One region of the Cytobacillus firmus genome, then DNA from elsewhere that is predicted to be linked to it. Evidence: predicted binding sites of a transcription regulator. Region 1 holds the regulator's gene; each other region holds the start of a gene.
What was found. Region 1 encodes LexA, which represses DNA repair genes until DNA is damaged. Its sites were predicted from a motif close to CGAACATATGTTCG; they were not measured.

Region 1 (6,293 bases):
AACATCAATAGTTACCAACAAATTCACCTTGGATGATAATCCTGCTTCTTTAGTAAGAAGAAGTCAAAAGCGCTTCTCACTCGAGGAGGGCTCTAATAATTTTCTTCAGTAATTTCCTCAAAAGTGACTCCATAAAACTCTGCAAGCTTTTCTAATTTGTTCTTCCTGGGAAAACTCTTAGTCAATTCCCAATAGCCGATAGTAATATAATGAACCCCGATAGCTTTAGCTGAGAGTGTAGTAATTGTGGGATGAAGAAGTCAATTTAATAATTAGTTTGCTTAAAAATGCAAAGCCAGAGGGTTGTTCCGTACGCTAGTGCATCCATGGGAGCGCGGGCAGTACCTGAGCATATACTAAGAAAATATGAAAACCCCTGGCTGATAAAGTCAGGGGTTTTTAATGTAAAAAATGCAAAAACCCCGTTTTCAAATGAACGAGGTTTTAACCAATTTCTATTTCTCTGCATCTCTCTATTCTTTGTGTCTTATTTTTAAGAAATCGAGACATGTCAGCAGTGCATCTCCTCCAAATCCTGCAATCACCGCCAGTAGAACTACCTTTAAGGCAGAGTCAGGATCTGAAGATACGACCAAAAAAACAGCCGCTAAAGCCCCCATAATTACCTCTTCAAAGACCCCCAGATAGATGAATTTTTTTGTCCTTCTGGGTTTAACCATTTTGCCTTCTTTCCGAATATGTCCAACGACACCGACCAGCCCACCAATCAACAAAGCGAAGGTAATGTTCAAAAACATCTTTTCTTCACACTCCTAAAGTCGAGATTTTGGACAAGCGACCTTAGGTTGATTCTCGGTGTATTACCATTATATAGAAAGTAACTATAAAATAACATGCATAAAAATACCGAATTTTCTGAATAATAAATTAGTCATACATGACTGTAACCTTATGCTAAAAGAAAAGTATCAGTGACTTTCGTAGGATTTAACTGATAGTACCAGGTAATAAGAACTGATAACCTTCTTGAAAATGGAAAAAAACAAAAAGCAGGCAGAGGTGCCTGCTTTTTACAATCTATTAATGCATATGACGGTATACGCCTATAACCTTGCCAAGAATAGAAACATTGCGGAGGATAATTGGTTCCATTGTCGAGTTTTCCGGCTGCAGACGGATAAAGTCTTTTTCTTTAAAGAACCTTTTAACAGTTGCTTCATCTTCCTCTGTCATGGCCACCACGATATCCCCATTATTGGCAGTGCTCTGCTGTTTGACGATTACATAGTCTCCATCAAGTATTCCTGCTTCAATCATACTTTCGCCCATGATCTCAAGCATGAATACATGCTCGTCAGCAGGTGCCATTCTTTCCGGAAGAGGGAAGTATTCTTCGACATTTTCAATTGCCGTTATCGGCTGCCCTGCAGTTACTTTACCGACGATCGGAACGTTGACTGCTCTGACCTTGGGAATGTTAGAAGCCTCGTCCAAATCTAAAATCTCAATGGCGCGAGGTTTAGTAGGATCTCTGCGGATAAGCCCTTTGCTTTCAAGCCTGGCCAGGTGACCGTGAACGGTCGAGCTTGAAGCAAGGCCCACTGCTTCCCCGATTTCTCTTACAGAAGGGGGATAACCTCTCAATTTAACTTCTTCCTTTATGAACTCCAATATGTCTTGCTGTCTTTTTGATAATTTCACCATCTTTACGCACCTCGTATGTGTTTTGTTGTCTCAATTATAGCATCAATTACCATATGATACAAACATAAGTTCGAATTTATGTTGACACGAAACAAATGTTCGGTCTATAATGAAATCAACGAATACGAACATACATTCTTTTGAGGTGGTATATTATGCTGAACAAATTGTGGAAATCATATTCTTATGCTATTATTCTCTTCGTTTTAAGCTTGGCAGCATCGTTTGTAATGCTTGTGCAGATAGAAACACCTGATACGGAAAAGTTTGTGAAAGTCACTGTTGCAGAAGGTGATTCTTTATGGGAGATTGCTGAAAATTTTTCTGCTGAGCATTCTCTGACAACAGATCAATTTATAAATTGGGTAGAACGAAATAATGGGATAGCGGCAGGAAGGATTTTTCCAGGTGATGAAATTGTTATTCCAGTAAAAGCCCTGGATGACCAGCCATATAAAGAGCTTGCGAGTTCAGACCTTAACAAATAAGGAGAAATTATGAAAGCAATAATTTACTGCAGAGTTAGTACAACAAAGGATACTCAGGAAACGTCCCTTTCAAGACAGGAAGAAGAGCTTTTGAACCTGGCAGAAAAACATGACTTTGAAGTAGTCAAGGTCATCCGCGAACAGGCCAGCGGATACGATCTCGAAAGAGACGGTATATTGGAACTTTTAGACTTAATTAAAAAAAAGGATATTAAGGTTGTTCTCATCCAGGATGAAACCAGGCTGGGGAGGGGAAATGCCAAGATTGCGATTCTCCATTGCATCTTTAAAGAAGAAGTCCAATTATACAGCATTTCTAATAACGGCAAGCTGGAGCTTTCGGAATCAGATTCGATGGTGCTTAGCATTGTAGGGATGGTAGAGGAGTATCAGAGAAAGCTGCATAACATCAAAATCAGACGCGGCATGCAGAGGGCTGTTGATAAAGGATACAGGCCCGAGAAAAATCTAAGTAATCAGGGTGCAAATGGCGGCAGGGAAAGAATAGAAGTGCCGATAGAGGAAATTGTCCGGCTGAGGAAAAACGAGTTAACGTTTGCTGAAATTGCTGCGACGCTTAGGGGGTTTGGCTATAATATTTCCAAAGCAACTGTCCATAGAAGGTATAAAGAACATATTGATTCACATGCTGAGTAGAGCACTTTTCTTGTCAAAAGTGCTCATTTTTAGTATGATGGCATTTGAGTTTCAGTATTGTTCCATATCTGAAGCTGCTGTATAATAAAAACTTCCATCAGAATTATTCAAAGGTAAACTTTTGATATAAAGGAGTTTTAATAAATGCTGCCTAAACAAAAACTTGCCCGAATTAATGAACTGGCAAAGAAGTCCAAGGAATCCGGATTAACAGAAGCAGAAGCGAAAGAACAGACTTCTCTCCGCAAAGAGTATTTGGAGACTTTCCGCTCTGGCATGTTAAACACGCTGAAGGGCGTAACAATCGTTGACCCTACAGGGAACGATGTAACTCCGAAAAAACTGAAAGAATTCCAAAATAAAAACCGCCTTCACTAATAATATAATTGCAAGGGATACACTGCGCTGTATTCCTTCTTTTAATAGAGGAGATGGCAATACTGACTATCTCCGCTTTTTTTACATATGCCGGATCTTTTTGTGTCAATATAGTAACAAACCGGCTTTTTTTGTCCCTTACCTGACCCTATTGGTTGTGAAAAAAAGGGACACCCGATAATATTAAAAGAGTGAAGAATTACTACTCGAAAGGATGTATTGAATGTTTAATCACACAGATGAACTCTCCATCAGTTCCATTCGTACTTTATCAATTGACGCCATTGAAAAGGCGAACTCCGGCCATCCGGGAATGCCAATGGGAGCTGCTCCAATGGCTTATACACTTTGGACACGCTTCATGAACCACAATCCGAAAAATCCAGAATGGTTCAACCGTGACCGTTTTGTTCTTTCTGCCGGACATGGCTCTATGCTTTTATACAGCCTTCTTCATCTTTCCGGCTATGATGTTTCCATGAATGACATTAAAGAGTTCAGACAGTGGGGAAGCAAGACCCCCGGTCACCCTGAATTCGGCCATACACCTGGTGTTGACGCAACAACAGGCCCATTAGGACAAGGTATTGCTATGGCTGTCGGTATGGCTATGGCTGAACGCCACTTGGCTGCAACATACAATAAAGACAACTTCAATGTTGTTGATCATTATACATACAGCATCTGCGGTGACGGAGACCTTATGGAAGGCGTTTCGGCTGAAGCTGCTTCCCTTGCCGGCCACTTGAAGCTGGGCAGATTGGTTGTTCTTTATGATTCAAATGATATCTCACTTGATGGAGACCTTGATAAGTCTTTCTCTGAAAGTGTTGAACAGCGCTTCAAATCATACGGCTGGCAGTACATCCGTGTAGAAGACGGCAATGATCTTCACGAAATTGCAAAAGCAATTGAAGAAGCGAAACAGGATGAAAGCCGCCCGACAATGATCGAAGTGAAAACAGTCATCGGCTATGGTTCTCCAAACAAATCAGGCAAATCTGATGTGCATGGCGCTCCTCTTGGTGCTGACGAGTTGAAATTAACAAAAGAAGCTTATAAATGGACATTTGAAGAAGACTTCCATGTTCCACAGGAAGTATATGATCACTTTAAGCAGCAAGTTGTTGAAAACGGTGCGAAAAAGCAGCAGGAATGGGAAGACCTTTTTGCTCAATACAAGGAATCTCATCCTGAGTTAGGGAAACAGCTGGAGCAGGCGATCAATGGTGAGCTTGCTGAAGGCTGGGATAAAGACATCCCTGTTTATGAAGAAGGAAAGAGCCTTGCCAGCCGCGCTTCTTCCGGAGAAGCGCTAAATGCTATCGCTCAGAATCTGCCTTCATTCTTTGGCGGATCTGCAGACCTTGCAGGCTCTAACAAAACAATGATAAAAGGGACGGGTGACTTTACGGCTGAATCATTTGATGGCCGCAACATCTGGTTCGGTGTACGTGAATTTGCAATGGGTGCTGCATTGAATGGAATGGCGCTTCACGGCGGATTAAATGTTTTCGGCGGAACATTCTTCGTGTTCTCTGATTACCTTCGCCCCGCAATTCGTCTGGCTGCTCTTATGAACCTGCCTGTAACGTATGTATTTACACATGACAGTATCGCTGTCGGTGAAGACGGCCCAACACATGAGCCTGTAGAACAGCTTGCTGCACTTCGTGCCATGCCAAACCTATCTGTTGTCCGTCCTGCTGACGGAAACGAAACAGCAGCTGCCTGGAAAACAGCAATCGAATCAACAAACAAGCCGACTGCATTAGTATTGACACGTCAAAACCTGCCTACATTAAAAGGTACGGATTCTGCGGCATACGAAGGCGTTCAAAAAGGCGGATATGTTGTATCTCCAGCTTCTAACAGCAATGCGGATGTATTATTGCTTGCTGCAGGATCTGAAGTCAGCCTTGCAGTTGAAGCTCAAAAAGCGCTTGAAGGTGAAGGCATCCATGCATCTGTAGTAAGCATGCCTGCCTGGGACCGATTTGAAGCTCAATCAAAAGAGTACAAAGAAAGCGTAATTCCTAAGACAGTCAAAAAACGTCTTGCCATTGAAATGGGATCTTCACTTGGCTGGCACCGCTATGCAGGAGACGAAGGCGATGTTCTTGCCATCGATACCTTCGGTGCATCTGCACCAGGTGAAAGAATTATGGAAGAATACGGATTCACCGTAGACAACGTTGTAGCACGTGTTAAAGCCTTGCTGCAGGGATAACGATATTCGGGAAGGGAGAGCCTAGAGGCTCTTCCTTTTTTTATGCCATTAAAGACAGTGAGTATTTCAGCCGTCATCAAAAAAACAAGATTACCATTAATCAAATCGGGGAATATGCAATAGTGAATATTTGTAAAAGAGTCAAACAGCAGATGTTCTTCCATCAAGAATCCTCATAATCAACTGAATTCTTCGCTTTCGACAAAATTAGTGAAAGTTTTTAACATCTTCAGACACATTCCTTGAATTCGTTTACTTATAATTGAAAGAAATGGATTGTCCCGGAAGGAGGGGCCAGATGAGAGCTTATCAATTGTATTTAATAGAAGATGAATTTGCGTCCCATTATTTTGGCAGAGAGCGGATGTTTTTTCAGCTTTTTGAAGAGTATGAGCGTTCGTCAGGTGAAATGAAGGCTATTCTATCGAAGCAAATTGATTTTGTGACTAAGCCAATCCCGGGTTTAAAAGTGCATCAATATATCCACCAGCAGCTCCAGAGAAAAAAAGACTTTATCATAGAAAAAAGTGCATACTATATAGAGATGAGTAAAAGAAGCAGGGCTAAGCTTGAAGTTTTTGAACGGAGTCTGGTTTTAGAAGCGGCCGGCAGCTATGAGGCAGAGACAGTTTTTTTCGAAGTGCTGCGAAAAAGCGAGTCTTCCTTTCTGGCTGTTGACCTCCAGCATAAGCGCTATGGGTGGCTAAAACCGATAAAAGAGAGAAAGTTCGTCTAAAATAAGAGAAAAACTGAAGCAAATATTGTATAATAACCTTTGGTCTAGTACACTGTATGATAGACAACATGAAGGAGGAAGTTAGTATGGGTATGTACATTCTAGTTGGTGTACTGGCGCTTCTTGCCGGTGTAGCACT
Region 2 (6,293 bases), 600 kb from region 1:
TGCCTTGTTCGGATTTTTTGTTCAAGCGGCATTATATCAAAATTCAAAGACGATAACATATTCTTCTAATTTTAAGTCTATTATAGTATAATTTTTAGAACCTTTTATTATATTTTTAGGCGGTGAGCATCATGGCAGAACTTGCAGTCGGCAAGCCTTCCGGTGAAGTTAGAAAAGGGGTGCAGTCGGGAATCAGCATCGCGATAGGATATGCACCCATTGCTTTAACATTTGGGCTGCTTGCCAAAACAACCGGTCTTACAATAGGTGAAACAGTTTTAATGAGTTTGCTTGTATTTGCCGGGGCAGCACAGTACATATCCCTGAGCCTGCTTACACTGGGAACAGGCATATTTGAAATTGTTTTAACAACTTTTATCGTGAATATCAGGCACTTTTTGATGTCTACTTCTCTTAATGAAAAGTGGGACGATGAACAGGCTGCCAACAAGGTGATTTTATCATTTGGGATTACGGATGAAACCTTTTCAGTAGCAGCAGTACGTGAAGAAAAGGTAACAAGCGGTTATATGCTGGGGCTCATATCGGTTTCCTATGCAAGCTGGGTCATATGTTCGGGGCTTGGGCATCTTATTGGGGCGAGCCTTCCGCAGACCTTGCAGGAAAGCATGTCTGTTGCACTTTATGCCATGTTTGTCGGCCTTCTTGTTCCGTCTATGAAAAAAAGTGCAAAAGTTGTTTTTCTTGCCGCACTTGCAGCGTGTTTTAACACGATTTTCACTTTGACTAATACGCTATCGACAGGCTGGGCAATTGTATCGGCCACGCTTTTATCTGCTGTAATAGTGGAATGGATAGAAAGTGTAAAAAACAGGGACAGGGGGCAGGAGCATGAGTAGCCATATTGTGTGGATGATTGTTGGGATGGCAGCAGTTACTTATATCCCAAGGCTGCTGCCTTTTGTGCTTTTTAAGGGGAAGGAGCTTCCCGGCTTTGTTCAGGGGATATTAAAGAATGTGCCTTATGCGACATTAGGGGCACTCATTTTTCCGGGTATTCTTTTTATAAATGAAGATATTTGGTTTGGTCTGCTCGGTGCAGCTGCTGCTTTTCTGGCAGCCTTTTTAGGTGCAAATGTAATTGTCGTTGTACTGGGATCAATAGCTGTGTTATCTGTATATTCTTTTTTATTTTAGAAAAGATAATGATGGATGTTCTTTAGCCGGTTCCTTCTTGAACCGGCTTTTTCAATAGAACAGCTGGAATAGAAAGAAATGATTGTCCCATCAATTGAGTTCTATTTACAGATTTTTATACTAAACTAAATATAGAAAGGTTGTACCATAGGAGGGGAATTGGATGGCGCGGAAATTAGGTTTTTATGGGGCTCTGGCCTTTTTCGTATACGGTTTATTTTTTTATTGGTATCTATTCTATTTTGCTGATGCCAGTCTGCCCTTTGAGTATGAAGGGTCACGGGCAGATCCGGCAACTTTCCTGAACGGCAGGGAACTGATGCTCAGTGAGGAATATTCTAAAATAAGAAACCTGCTGTTTTTTATTTCTACACCTTTTGAATGGATATTTTATTTATTTATTCTTTTATTTGGCTTATCAAAGGCTTTTAAAAAATGGGCGGAACAGACTGCGCCATACAAATTCCTGCAAACGGCAATCTATTTGATTTGGCTTTCTTTTTTCGCCTTTATTGCTACGATGCCATTAAGCTATATCAGCTTTTCGCTTTCAAAAACGTATAATATCTCCACTCAGAGCTTCAGTGGGTGGATGAAGGATGAACTCATTGATTTTTGGGTTAATTATGGAATGATGCTTCTTATCGTGTCTGTTCTTTACTGGCTGATTAATAAGAGCAGGAAAAGATGGTGGCTTTACGCATGGCTATTATCAGTTCCATTTACCTTATTTATGATGTTTCTGCAGCCGGTTGTCATTGACCCTCTGTATAATGATTTTTATCCTTTAAAAGATAAACAGCTTGAAACGAAAATTCTTGATTTGGCCAATCAGGCTAAAATACCGGCTGAACATGTCTTTGAGGTCGATATGGCCGAGAAAACGAATGCGCTGAATGCATATGTAACAGGGATCGGCTCAAATTCAAGAATTGTTCTTTGGGACACAACTCTAAATAAATTAACTGAAGACCAAATTCTGTTTATAATGGCACATGAAATGGCCCACTACGTGGAGAAGCATATTTACATCGGAATTGGAGGATACTTGCTGCTTTCTCTGCTGGGGCTGTATTTGACTGCTAAATTAATGGAAAAAGCAGTAGATAAATGGGGAAGAGCGCTAAAAATTCCTGCAGTAAATGACATACGTTCCCTGCCGCTTTTTTTGATGATTCTTTCAATGCTGCTCTTTATTTCAAGCCCTCTATCCAATCTTGTTTCACGGTATCAGGAAACAAGGGCAGACCGCTATGCCATTGAAATGACAAAGGATTCAAAAGCCGCAATAGAAACATTTCAGGAGCTGACACGTGCCGGTTTAAGCCAGGTAAATCCGCCGCTTCTTGTGAAAGTATTCCGATATGGGCATCCAACGATGCTTGAGCGCATTTCTATGCTGGAAGAATTTGAAATGGAACAGAGGCAGAAAGAACGGAAGCAGACAGAGGAATGAGTTGCTTCATTATAACTAAAAAAGCAGGCCAATCGGCTTGCTTTTTTTAAATTCCATTTTTATAAATATGTATGCTTCCTTCATCGTCAGCCTGAATTTCATTGTGAAAATAGACGCCTGCATCATCGTCAATTCCATAACCAGTCGCTGCATTGACTTTTCCTGCCGCTGCCTTTAGATTTTCCCGTTCATTCCACTTGGTAAAATGGACACTGATGGCGCAACCCCTGATTAACCCGAGCCCTTTCAAAAAGAGGTGCTGTCTTTTAGGTGTATCAATAGGGGGAATGATGCAATGTTCCGGGATGATCAGGGCGCCTGCCGAAAAGCCTGCTACAGGAATACCATTCATGTACATCCTTCTAATGCATTCTCCGGTTTCACTATCAACAATGAATTTTCTGTAATTTTCTGTGTTACCCCCTCCAATAATGATGCCGGAACAGGACATTAATTCTTGAAGGTAAGATTCTGCTGGGTCAGGGGAAAGCGGGAGATAGCAGAAACTCCTGGCTCCATAAGAAATTAAGGCAGAAGTATACTTCTTCATATACATCTCCCAGCCTTCCCTTTCCAAAAAGAGTATAGCTATTTTGCCATCCGAGCCGCAGGCAAGCTCTGTAAACATTCTTCCTAACCTTTGCCCAAATGGAGGGCTTCCGCCCATTAAAAATAAATGCCTGCTGTTCATTATTCCTCGCCTTTCTGACTAAAAATAAAATACCCCGCTGATTGGCGGGGGCAAACTGCTTTTTATGTGCCAAAACGCTTGGAAAGGTCTTTGTATTGCTTCGAAAAATGCATAAATGCCGGTTTATTTCCTTCATCAATCGCTGCGTCTATTTTTTTCATCAGCTTTTCTCTTTCATTATTCAGCAGTATTTCGGAAATAAGCATATCAAGGTAAAGATCCAGTACATAAGATTCCTTAAGATTTTTCCGCTTAGATCCACTCGTTTTCATTAAGTCGGTGTATGATTTTTCCTTCATGGAAACCACCCCTGAGCTTTTTAATATTATATGGAATTGCTTCTGAATAATCAACTAATTTTTTAAATTTTTAGAAAATATTTTCCGGATGTCTAAAATGTGAACAATTTAGAAACTATTGAATAAATTAGTAATTTTTAGATAAATTGGTGTTAATATGGAAAAGCGAGCACGAAATAGAAAAGGAGATGAAAATGTATGACCCAAAATATTCAAATAATTGAAGAATATGAAATCAATCCAAATACGATGATTATTAAACCTCTCTCTTATGGGATAAAAGTCTATTCGCAAATCTGGGAGCTTGATGAGGAAGTAACTTCTCCCTTTAAGCCGATTGAAATTATTAAAAGCAGCTGTAAATATTTTGGATCAAGCTATGAAGGAAGAAAAGAGGGTACACGCCAATTAACCGGCTTTACCCATAAAGCTCCGATAACGATTGACCCCACAAATTTCATTTATTTTTTCCCGACAGCCTCTCCAAGCAATCCGGAATGTATGTGGATTGCATTGGATCACATAAATTACTTCAAGCGAGCGGAGAACGCACAAACCCAGGTAGTTTTTAAGAACAAACAAAGCTTTATAATTCCAGTCTCATATACGACTCTGAATAACCAGGTGCTCAGAACAGCACTGCTGAAAACGACATTGACAAAAAGGATAGAAGATTCAGAGAGAAAGTCACTTTACTATGCGAATGGTTCCAAAATAATGAATGCTTCGGAGAGAAAAGGAGCCTACCAATAGAAAAGGGCTGGAATTGAAGGATAACCAAGAAGCATGCGGAGTTTCATGCTTCTATTTTCCGTAGTATATTACCTTATTAGATGCAGGCTTTCTTATACAAAAATTAATTGGCTTTCCGATTTTTTCCTGGTCCCGGCAAAGGTTTTTTAATAAGATAATACGTCATTAGCTCCTGAACTTTATTGCGGATTCGGGGATTAAAATAATTATGATGTTCCTCATATCCTTTGTACAGGAACATAAACATAGTAAATGCCTCATCCCTCTTTATTTCCTGTACCTTTAGCTGGTTTTTATTCATATAGCGTTTTACCTCAGAGAGTTCACTTTGAATGACCTTCATTGTTTCTTCAACCAAATCAAGATAAGGCTGTTTTAGTTTAAACGGGCTTTTATTAATGACAATGGAGTCGCGATTTAAAACCGTCAGCACCATTGGCAGATAAATAGCCTGTTCCATGATATTACGGTCTTCCTCAGGAATTCTGGTCATATTGTTCTGCTCCCCTTAAATAATAGTATCCTGCCTAGCGCAAGAACGTATGTTCTTATCTAATTTTACAAAGGAATGTTTTATCTTGCAAGAGCCTATATTTGTCGAAATACTGTTATACTTCATCATTTCCAATAATGAAAAAAAGTTTCAGTCTGAAGCTAATTGGGAAGGGATTTTATTTCTGATGTCGAAATAAGTAGAACACACAGTTAGGAAGGATGAAATAAATGACGCAAAAAAGAACAATTAAACCAGAAGACCTTTATCATTTAAAATCTGTAGCTGATCCGCAGCTTTCCAGGAATGGATCTGATTTGGCTTTTGTCGAGACCAAAATGCTTGAAGAAGAAAATACATATAGTTCAAATGTTTTTTACATAAATACTGCAAAAAGCAATAAGCCTGTTCAGTGGACTTATGGCAAACACCGCAATCATTCACCCCGCTGGTCTCCAGATGGGGAGTTAATTGCATTTGTATCAGACAGAGGCGGGAAGTCACAGATTTATGTAATGAGCAAAGCAGGCGGAGAAGCCAGACAGCTGACACATTGTGCAAATGGTGCTTCAAATCCTGTCTGGTCCCCTGATGGAAAGAAACTTGCCTTCAATCTTTCAATGAAACCGGGTGAAGACGCAGAAACACTAGAAAATCAGGAAAAAAAGGAAGAAAAGCCAATACCGATTGAAATTGAAAAAATGAAACACAAATCTGACGCCCAGGGTTTTTGGAACGGAAGGTACAGCCAGGTTGCCTTAATAGATATAGAAACTGGCGAGATGGAGCAGCTGACAACCGGAGAACATGATTTCCAATTGCAGGACTGGTCTCCAGATGGGAAATGGGTTGCTGTTTCGGCAGATTTGAGTGAAGATAAGGATTTTTCTTTTCTAAGCGATGTGTATATCATTCATCTTGAAACAAAAGACATGAAAAAGATTACAAATGGAAAAGGTTATTTCGGAAGCGCTGCATGGTCACCGGATGGAAAATACATAGGATTGTTCGGGCATGAAAGGGAATACGAAAATGCTACGCATACCAAAGTATGGGTGTATAACCTGGAATTTGAAGATCTGCAGTGCCTGACTGCAGAATCAGACATTTTGGCTGGTGATTATGCCATCGGAGATTTCCAGCAGGGTGCAGTAACACCGGGAATTCTTTGGGCAGAGGACAGCAGAAGCTTCTATTTACTGGCAACTGATCATGGCAATACAGTTGTTTATTATGGCTCTTTAGATGGGGAATTATATCCTGCCCTGCTGGATCAGCAGCATGTATATGGACTGACTACAGGCGGAACTATCAATAAAGCGGTTGTAGCCATCAGCAGACCGTCATCTCCCGGGGAGTTATTTTTACTTGATGTTCCGACAGGGGAATTAAAACAGCTGACAAAAGTCAATGAAGAGTTCCTGAGCGGAGTGGAGCTGGCAG
Region 3 (6,293 bases), 1.1 Mb from region 1:
GCAGGCTGGAAAGTATATAAAGCTTTAAAATCTCATAATAATTGAATTCGTGAATCTCCCCCTGTGTGTCCAGAAAGATATTCATAACCGGATCAGAAGCTATTCCTTTAGCCATCAGACTTTCCTTTGGCAGCTTCAGGTTCGAAGCATTCAATGAAAACAAATTGGCCAGCTCATCCAAAGAAAGGGTATCCTTCATCTTCTGTATCTTTTCAACCCGCTCGAGGATTTTCTCTTTTGGAAAAAAAGTCTCCTGCCCTGTAAACGTTGATTTCCTGACAAACCAGTCCTCAGGTATCAGGTTCTTCCTTTTCCACCGGTAAAGCTGTCCATATGAAATCCCAGTTAAATCCAGAACCTCTTTTTTTGAAATTAATTCATCGCTCAATTCCAGGACTCCTTTCTGATGATACGATTGTAACATAACACTGTTACGCATGAAATGTGTTTTTATTCTTTTTTTCCTGATTTTTTTCGACAAATCTTCCGGAATTCACCACGAAATCAATACTGTTCGCGCTTCTCACTGTAAAACAATGTTTTATTGACACAAAAAAACCTGGCTCATATTGAACCAGGTTTCCCTTCATTCGTATATTTTTAGTAAGTTATACTGCTTTCCAATATACCGGTAATTTTGCCTGCGGTACATCTCTTTTGGAGTATCTTCTCCATCCGCCACAAGAATGATCGTTTTATCCTTATACTGATCCATCACGGATTTCTGCAGGGAGCTGCCGATGCCCTTTTTTTGAAAATCCTCATGGACCATCAGTCCATCAATTTCAGCTGTTCGTTCCTTGATAATGACATCAACAGATCCGGCTGCCTTTCCTTTATAAAATGCAATAAGCTGCTGAATACTTTCATCTTTGTAATTTCTTAAGTGCTGAGCTTTCTTTTTCTCTGCGAAGTTTTCCCCATATACCGAATCCTGCTCATACTGAAATTCCAAATAATCGTTCCATGTTTTATCCGTTACATTTTCAACTTTAATTTCTTCCCTTTCCTGGACTTCCGGAAAATCAGCCGGAAGAATCGCAAATAACTCCAGGAACCCAACCGTATTATCTTTATCCTGCTGAAAGAAAGCCACAAGCTCTCCAGAAAGCTCCTCATCATCCGGAAAATAAAATCTTACATGCTTTTGGCCATTTTTCTGATGAAAATCTCTTAAATATTGATGTGCCTCCTCAAACTCCTGAACGGAAGGCATTCTTTTAAAGGCAATAAAATTGCTGTCATACTGAAGGAGCATGTCAGGATTATGGTTATGAATAATTAGGTCATTTTCCAGAACAGTGTGTCCCGGTTTATAAATATCATGAAATGTGATCTTTTCCATCGGTTTCTCCTAAGAACATTTTATAGGTATTTATACTCTCTGTCTGTTATGAGCACATCATGGCAGCGCATTAAATTCTCCTTTAGTTCCGGAGGGGTATTTTTGCTATCATACGCACACAGGGAAATCAGGTCATGGTCAGAAATGGCATTGCTTAGATTCTTTTCATATTGTTCCACTAACGGAATGTAGTCCTTCACGTTACCCCACTCAACCAGACCCCATGTATATATCTTAGAACTGCTGTCTAAATAAGGCTGAATATGTTTAAGAAAAAAATGTAAATGGTATCAGGATTAAAATTACCGTTAGTGTAATAAAAATCATAATTATTCATAAAATGAACTCTGTTTAATTCCTCTTTTCCTAACAAATTAGTTAATTCTTTATCAATAAGAAAATAATTTCGGTCATTCTCCACAAATAAAACATGTCCGCCGCATCTTACACCAGCCGTTATGTATGAGACCGCATTTTGAAGATAGCAATCCATTTGATCATAGTGATAAAGAATATGACCTCCGTTTGACTTTTGCAGATTATCAAGTAAATCTGTTAACAATTCATTCATTGATAAGTCTCCTTATAACGAAAAAATGTTTGATGTACTTTAACGCTACTCACTCCCAGCTGCTCTTTCTTTATTATATCTAAAAATTGAAAAAAATGGGTGTGTTTTCTCCAGGTTTGCGGTCCACGGCCCAAATAAAAACTCGAGGTAAGTTCCTCGAGTCTGCTGCAATTATAAAATATTATTCATTCTTCCACTTCCGCCCCGGCTATTTCATCAAAGTTAATTTTCTCCAGATCCCCGCTCTCCAGTTGCAGATGAATTTTTCTGCTGATGCCATCCAGTCGGTTTACCCTTCCTTTGTATTCGAGGAAAAATCCTTCCCGCCAGACTTTTACTTTCAAAAGATAAGCAAATTCCATTGCATAGTGAATTTTGTTTTCATATTCCTCCAATTCATATTCATCAATGAGCGGCTTGTTTTGCGCCATTTGATCTCTTTCCAGCTTTCTTAGCATCGCCCGGTGTTCCGGCATGAAGTGAGCAGGCTGCCATTTTATTTTCCCTCTGTCTTTTAGCGGCATAATAAATCCCTCCATATTCTATTATAGAACATTTGTTCTGTTTTAAAACCTAAAAAACAGAAAAAGCTTAAGTTGGTTCATTTGGATAATAAAAGTACGAATGGTAAAATACACTTTAACTCTCAAAAAAAAGATTGGTGAAACAATGAAGCAGCTTCAAATCCAACACCGATGGCTTGGACGCTTGCTGGCGTCCGACCCCGGCCTGATCCGTTTTCAAAAAGCCGGACGGGCCACATTAAGTTTAATGGCTTCGGTATTTACAACTCTATTTCTTATGCAATTGGGTGGGGCAGATGCCGCTCTCGCCCTTACTCCGGCAATTGTTTCCGGAATGGCCGGCATGCTTGGCATCATGATTGTGATGGATGACTCTAAAAAAGGGAAAATGCTCACAACCGGCATCCTTGGATTTTCAGCAATGGCAGGGGTATCAATCGGTTCACTGCTGGCAGAAAGCACAATCTTTACCGATATTTCAATGGTTGCATTAATATTTTTAAGCTTTTATTTGACCCGCTTTGGTGTCCGCTATTTCTCATTATGCATGATCGCATTCATGACACTTTATTTCTCATCTATTCTGCAATTATCAGCCAGCCAGCTTCCTTCCTTTTACTTCGGGATCTGGATTGGGGTCGCGTATGCTTTCCTGTTCAATTTCATTCTTTTTCAGGACACCGCGAAAAACCTGAAAAGAAGCATCCGCTCCTTTCATTTCCAAAGTAATTTTACCTTCAATCTCTTAATTGAGGGAATGCAGGGAGAGCGTATGACTGCTCATCAGCGGGAAGAATTGCGGAGAAACGTGCTTAAACTCCGGGATTATGCTGTAATCGTTTCAGAGTATATCAATGAGGATGATGTGCAGAAATTATGGCAAGGGCTGACTCCATCCCAGCTGAGGTTATATATATTTGATACAGGCATGCTGATTGAAACCCTGACTGACTCCATCCGGAACTTAAAAAAAGCGAATGCCCTTGACATAGAAGAGCTGAGAAACCTCCTGGTCTGGGTCACCCGCTCTCTCCGTGACGCTGAAGTTCTTGCCCATCAATATGAAGAACAAAATCTTCGTGAAGCAGAGCTTGCTGTACAGGCACTTCGCCTGCTTATTATGGATTTGTTCAACAGGGAAGACAAACCGGCAGGATGGCTTTACTTGATCAGGCGGATCGAGTCCCTTGCAAACCATGTCATTGAGGGCGGCATAACTATACAGCAGGCGCTTCATAAAGTAAAAGACAATGAAATAGAAGTATCTGAAGAGACGCCTGATGAAGATGAATCACCTAAGGAAGATAAGAGCCTCAAACTTTCCACCAAAAAAGCGTTTCAGGCATTGACTGCTGCCATCATATCCATCATTGCTGGACAGATTCTTTCGCCTGACCAGCCTTATTGGGTTCTTTTAACAGCCTTTATCGTTCTGCTCGGAACCGAATCAATCGGGCGCATTTATACAAAAGGTTTTCAGCGGTCAGTTGGAACGATTATCGGGGCAGTGATTGGATTTACGCTTGCCAGAGTGGTCAGCGGCCATTCTGTGCTGGAAATTACGCTCATTTTTGCAGCAGTTTTCTTCTCTTTTTATTTATTTGAAGTCTCTTATACATTAATGAGCATGTTTATTACGATGCTGGTCGCTTTTATGTATGACCTTTTACTTGGCGGAATATCATTCTCCCTTATCAGTTCCAGGGTTATCGATACGATTGCCGGTGCCGGCATTGCATTCGGCGTATCTCTATTTATTTTTCCTAAAAAAACGAAGGATAAAGTGGCCGATACGATAAATGATTATCTTCAAGAACTGAAACCGTATGTCACGGCATATGTGCGAAGCTTCCGGGAAGATGTGAATGTTAAGGAGCTTTCAGGCAAAGGCTTCTTATTGGATCAAAAGCTTAAAACCATAAACGTCGAAGCGCAATCGCTGATAAAAAAACCCGGATCTCCGCGCCATGCTGACGTTAACAGATGGATCACCCTTTTTTCAGCCATCAATTACTATGCAAGACATCTGGTGGCTTCCTCCTACCGGAAAGGATTCGACTATCCTGATGAGCTGGTCGATGTTTTCACAAGAATTGAGGAGAAACTTGAATTAAATATTGAAACATTAATGGACCTGATTAAAGAAAGCGGAGACGGCACACTTGTCTATAGTCTGGACCGGGAAAGAGAACAAATTGAACGAATGGCACCACCAAGGCAGCAATCCCAGCGTGATTTGATTCATCATCTTTATTTCGTCTGGAGAATCAACAAAGCGATTGTGGAATTGGCAGAAGAGCTTGGTGCAGGGAAGGAGCAATAATGCTCCTTCCTCTTTTATTTATATAGAGATTTATAATAGTAATATGGAGGATATGAGTAATAAGGATAACCGTAATATGGGTAAGGGTAACCATATCCGAATGGCGGAGCTAAGGCACTTCCCAAAAGCAGACCTCCCAGGAAAGGAAACCCGAAGCCAAAACCGAACGGCCTGCCCAATCCAAATGGTCTTCCGAATCCTAACGGTCTCCCAAAACCAAACGGCCTGCCAAACCCGAAAGGTCTCCCAAAACCAAATGGCCTCCTCAAGTCATCATCTGGGCTAATCTGCATTAGTCCATTCACTTCATTCTGCATGTCCAGTCCTCTTCAGGATAAATTGCAGTATTAGAGTATGCAGATATTTATTTTAAGAGTAGGCTGTCACCTAGTCAGAAATTCAAATACACCGCAAAAAAAGAGCAATGCCCGAAAGCATCACTCTTTTCATTTCTTTATCGCAGTCTAACGGGCAGTAAGACCCCCACTTCAAGACTCAGAGGAATCAAAGGAGGATAAGTGGGGGTCAAACTGCCCGTAAAGGCCCGATTGGTTCAACTAACAATCAGTGAACCCCCCACTGATTGAAGTTTCACTTTATTTTGAGAAGCCGCAGGCTATTCAAGGTGACCAGCAAGGTTGCTCCCATGTCCGCGAATATGGCAATCCATAGGGTCAGCCAGCCCGGAACAACCAGCAATAAAGCCAGTGCCTTGATTCCAAGTGAGAACGTGATATTCTGCTTGATGATCCTTAACGCTTTTTGGCTGAGTTTAATCGTATAAGGCAATTTGCTCAAGTCATCTGACATTAGGGCAATATCTGCTGTTTCTAGTGCTGTATCTGTTCCGGCACCGCCCATGGCAACCCCGATAGACGCAGCAGCAAGAGCAGGCGCATCATTGACGCCATCCCCGACCATTGCCACACTTTGATGGCCGGCACGAAGTTCTTTAATAACAGCCAGTTTATCCTGCGGCAGCAAATCCGCTTTAATCTCGGAAACGCCGGCTTGCTTTCCGATCTCCAAAGCCGTTCTGTGATTGTCGCCTGTCAGCATAACCGTTTTAATTCCCATATCATTTAGTTTGCTGATGACCGTTTTCGAATGCTCCCGTATTTCATCTGCAACAGCTATTAATAGCAGAATTTCGCTTGCTGTCCCTAGAATCATAACGGTTTTACCCTGGGTCTGCAGATCTGCTATTTGCTTTTGAATAGTGCTTTCCATGCCGCTATGAAGCTCCTCAAACAGATTGGGGCTGCCGGCATAGTAGAGGACACCATTTACTGCGGCTTTTACTCCCTTTCCGGTAATAGAGGTGAATTCCTCTGTGTCCAGCCCGGTAAAATCAGTGCCCATTTCTTCTGCTTTTTTCATGATTGCTGAAGCAAGGGGATGCTGTGACCCTTTCTCTATGGCAGCCGTGACTTTGAGGAGCTGTCTTTCATCACCTTTAATAGTGATGATGTCTGTAACTGCAGGAACACCTTTTGTTAATGTGCCTGTTTTATCAAATGCAATCGATTT

Region 2: NAF01_RS06835 (YhjD family protein) is a predicted target of LexA. The motif match lies at 4,893-4,906, and genes of this name have one in related genera.
Region 3: NAF01_RS15335 (YolD-like family protein) is a predicted target of LexA. The motif match lies at 2,466-2,479, and genes of this name have one in related genera.

What each region holds. Positions count from the first base shown of each region.
Region 1 is NZ_CP098323.1:1,887,796-1,894,088, forward strand. Features, by position in the region: gene NAF01_RS09720 (DUF4257 domain-containing protein) at 474-758, opposite strand; gene lexA (transcriptional repressor LexA) at 1,042-1,665, opposite strand; gene yneA (cell division suppressor protein YneA) at 1,821-2,153, shown strand; gene NAF01_RS09735 (YneB family resolvase-like protein) at 2,163-2,810, shown strand; gene NAF01_RS09740 (DUF896 domain-containing protein) at 2,955-3,188, shown strand; gene tkt (transketolase) at 3,412-5,418, shown strand; gene sirA (sporulation inhibitor of replication protein SirA) at 5,717-6,154, shown strand; gene NAF01_RS09755 (YneF family protein) at 6,241-6,293, shown strand, end outside.
Region 2 is NZ_CP098323.1:1,289,730-1,296,022, forward strand. Features, by position in the region: gene NAF01_RS06805 (AzlC family ABC transporter permease) at 132-860, shown strand; gene NAF01_RS06810 (AzlD domain-containing protein) at 853-1,158, shown strand; gene NAF01_RS06815 (M48 family metallopeptidase) at 1,322-2,614, shown strand; gene NAF01_RS06820 (Type 1 glutamine amidotransferase-like domain-containing protein) at 2,661-3,305, opposite strand; gene NAF01_RS06825 (IDEAL domain-containing protein) at 3,368-3,604, opposite strand; gene NAF01_RS06830 (competence protein ComK) at 3,803-4,357, shown strand; gene NAF01_RS06835 (YhjD family protein) at 4,461-4,850, opposite strand; gene NAF01_RS06840 (S9 family peptidase) at 5,081-6,293, shown strand, end outside.
Region 3 is NZ_CP098323.1:3,032,363-3,038,655, forward strand. Features, by position in the region: gene NAF01_RS15315 (YhbD family protein) at 1-388, opposite strand, end outside; gene NAF01_RS15320 (GNAT family N-acetyltransferase) at 587-1,345, opposite strand; partial or broken gene NAF01_RS25080 (MEDS domain-containing protein) at 1,366-1,916, opposite strand; gene NAF01_RS15335 (YolD-like family protein) at 2,102-2,440, opposite strand; gene NAF01_RS15340 (FUSC family protein) at 2,586-4,763, shown strand; gene NAF01_RS15345 (hypothetical protein) at 4,778-5,080, opposite strand; gene NAF01_RS15350 (heavy metal translocating P-type ATPase) at 5,355-6,293, opposite strand, start outside.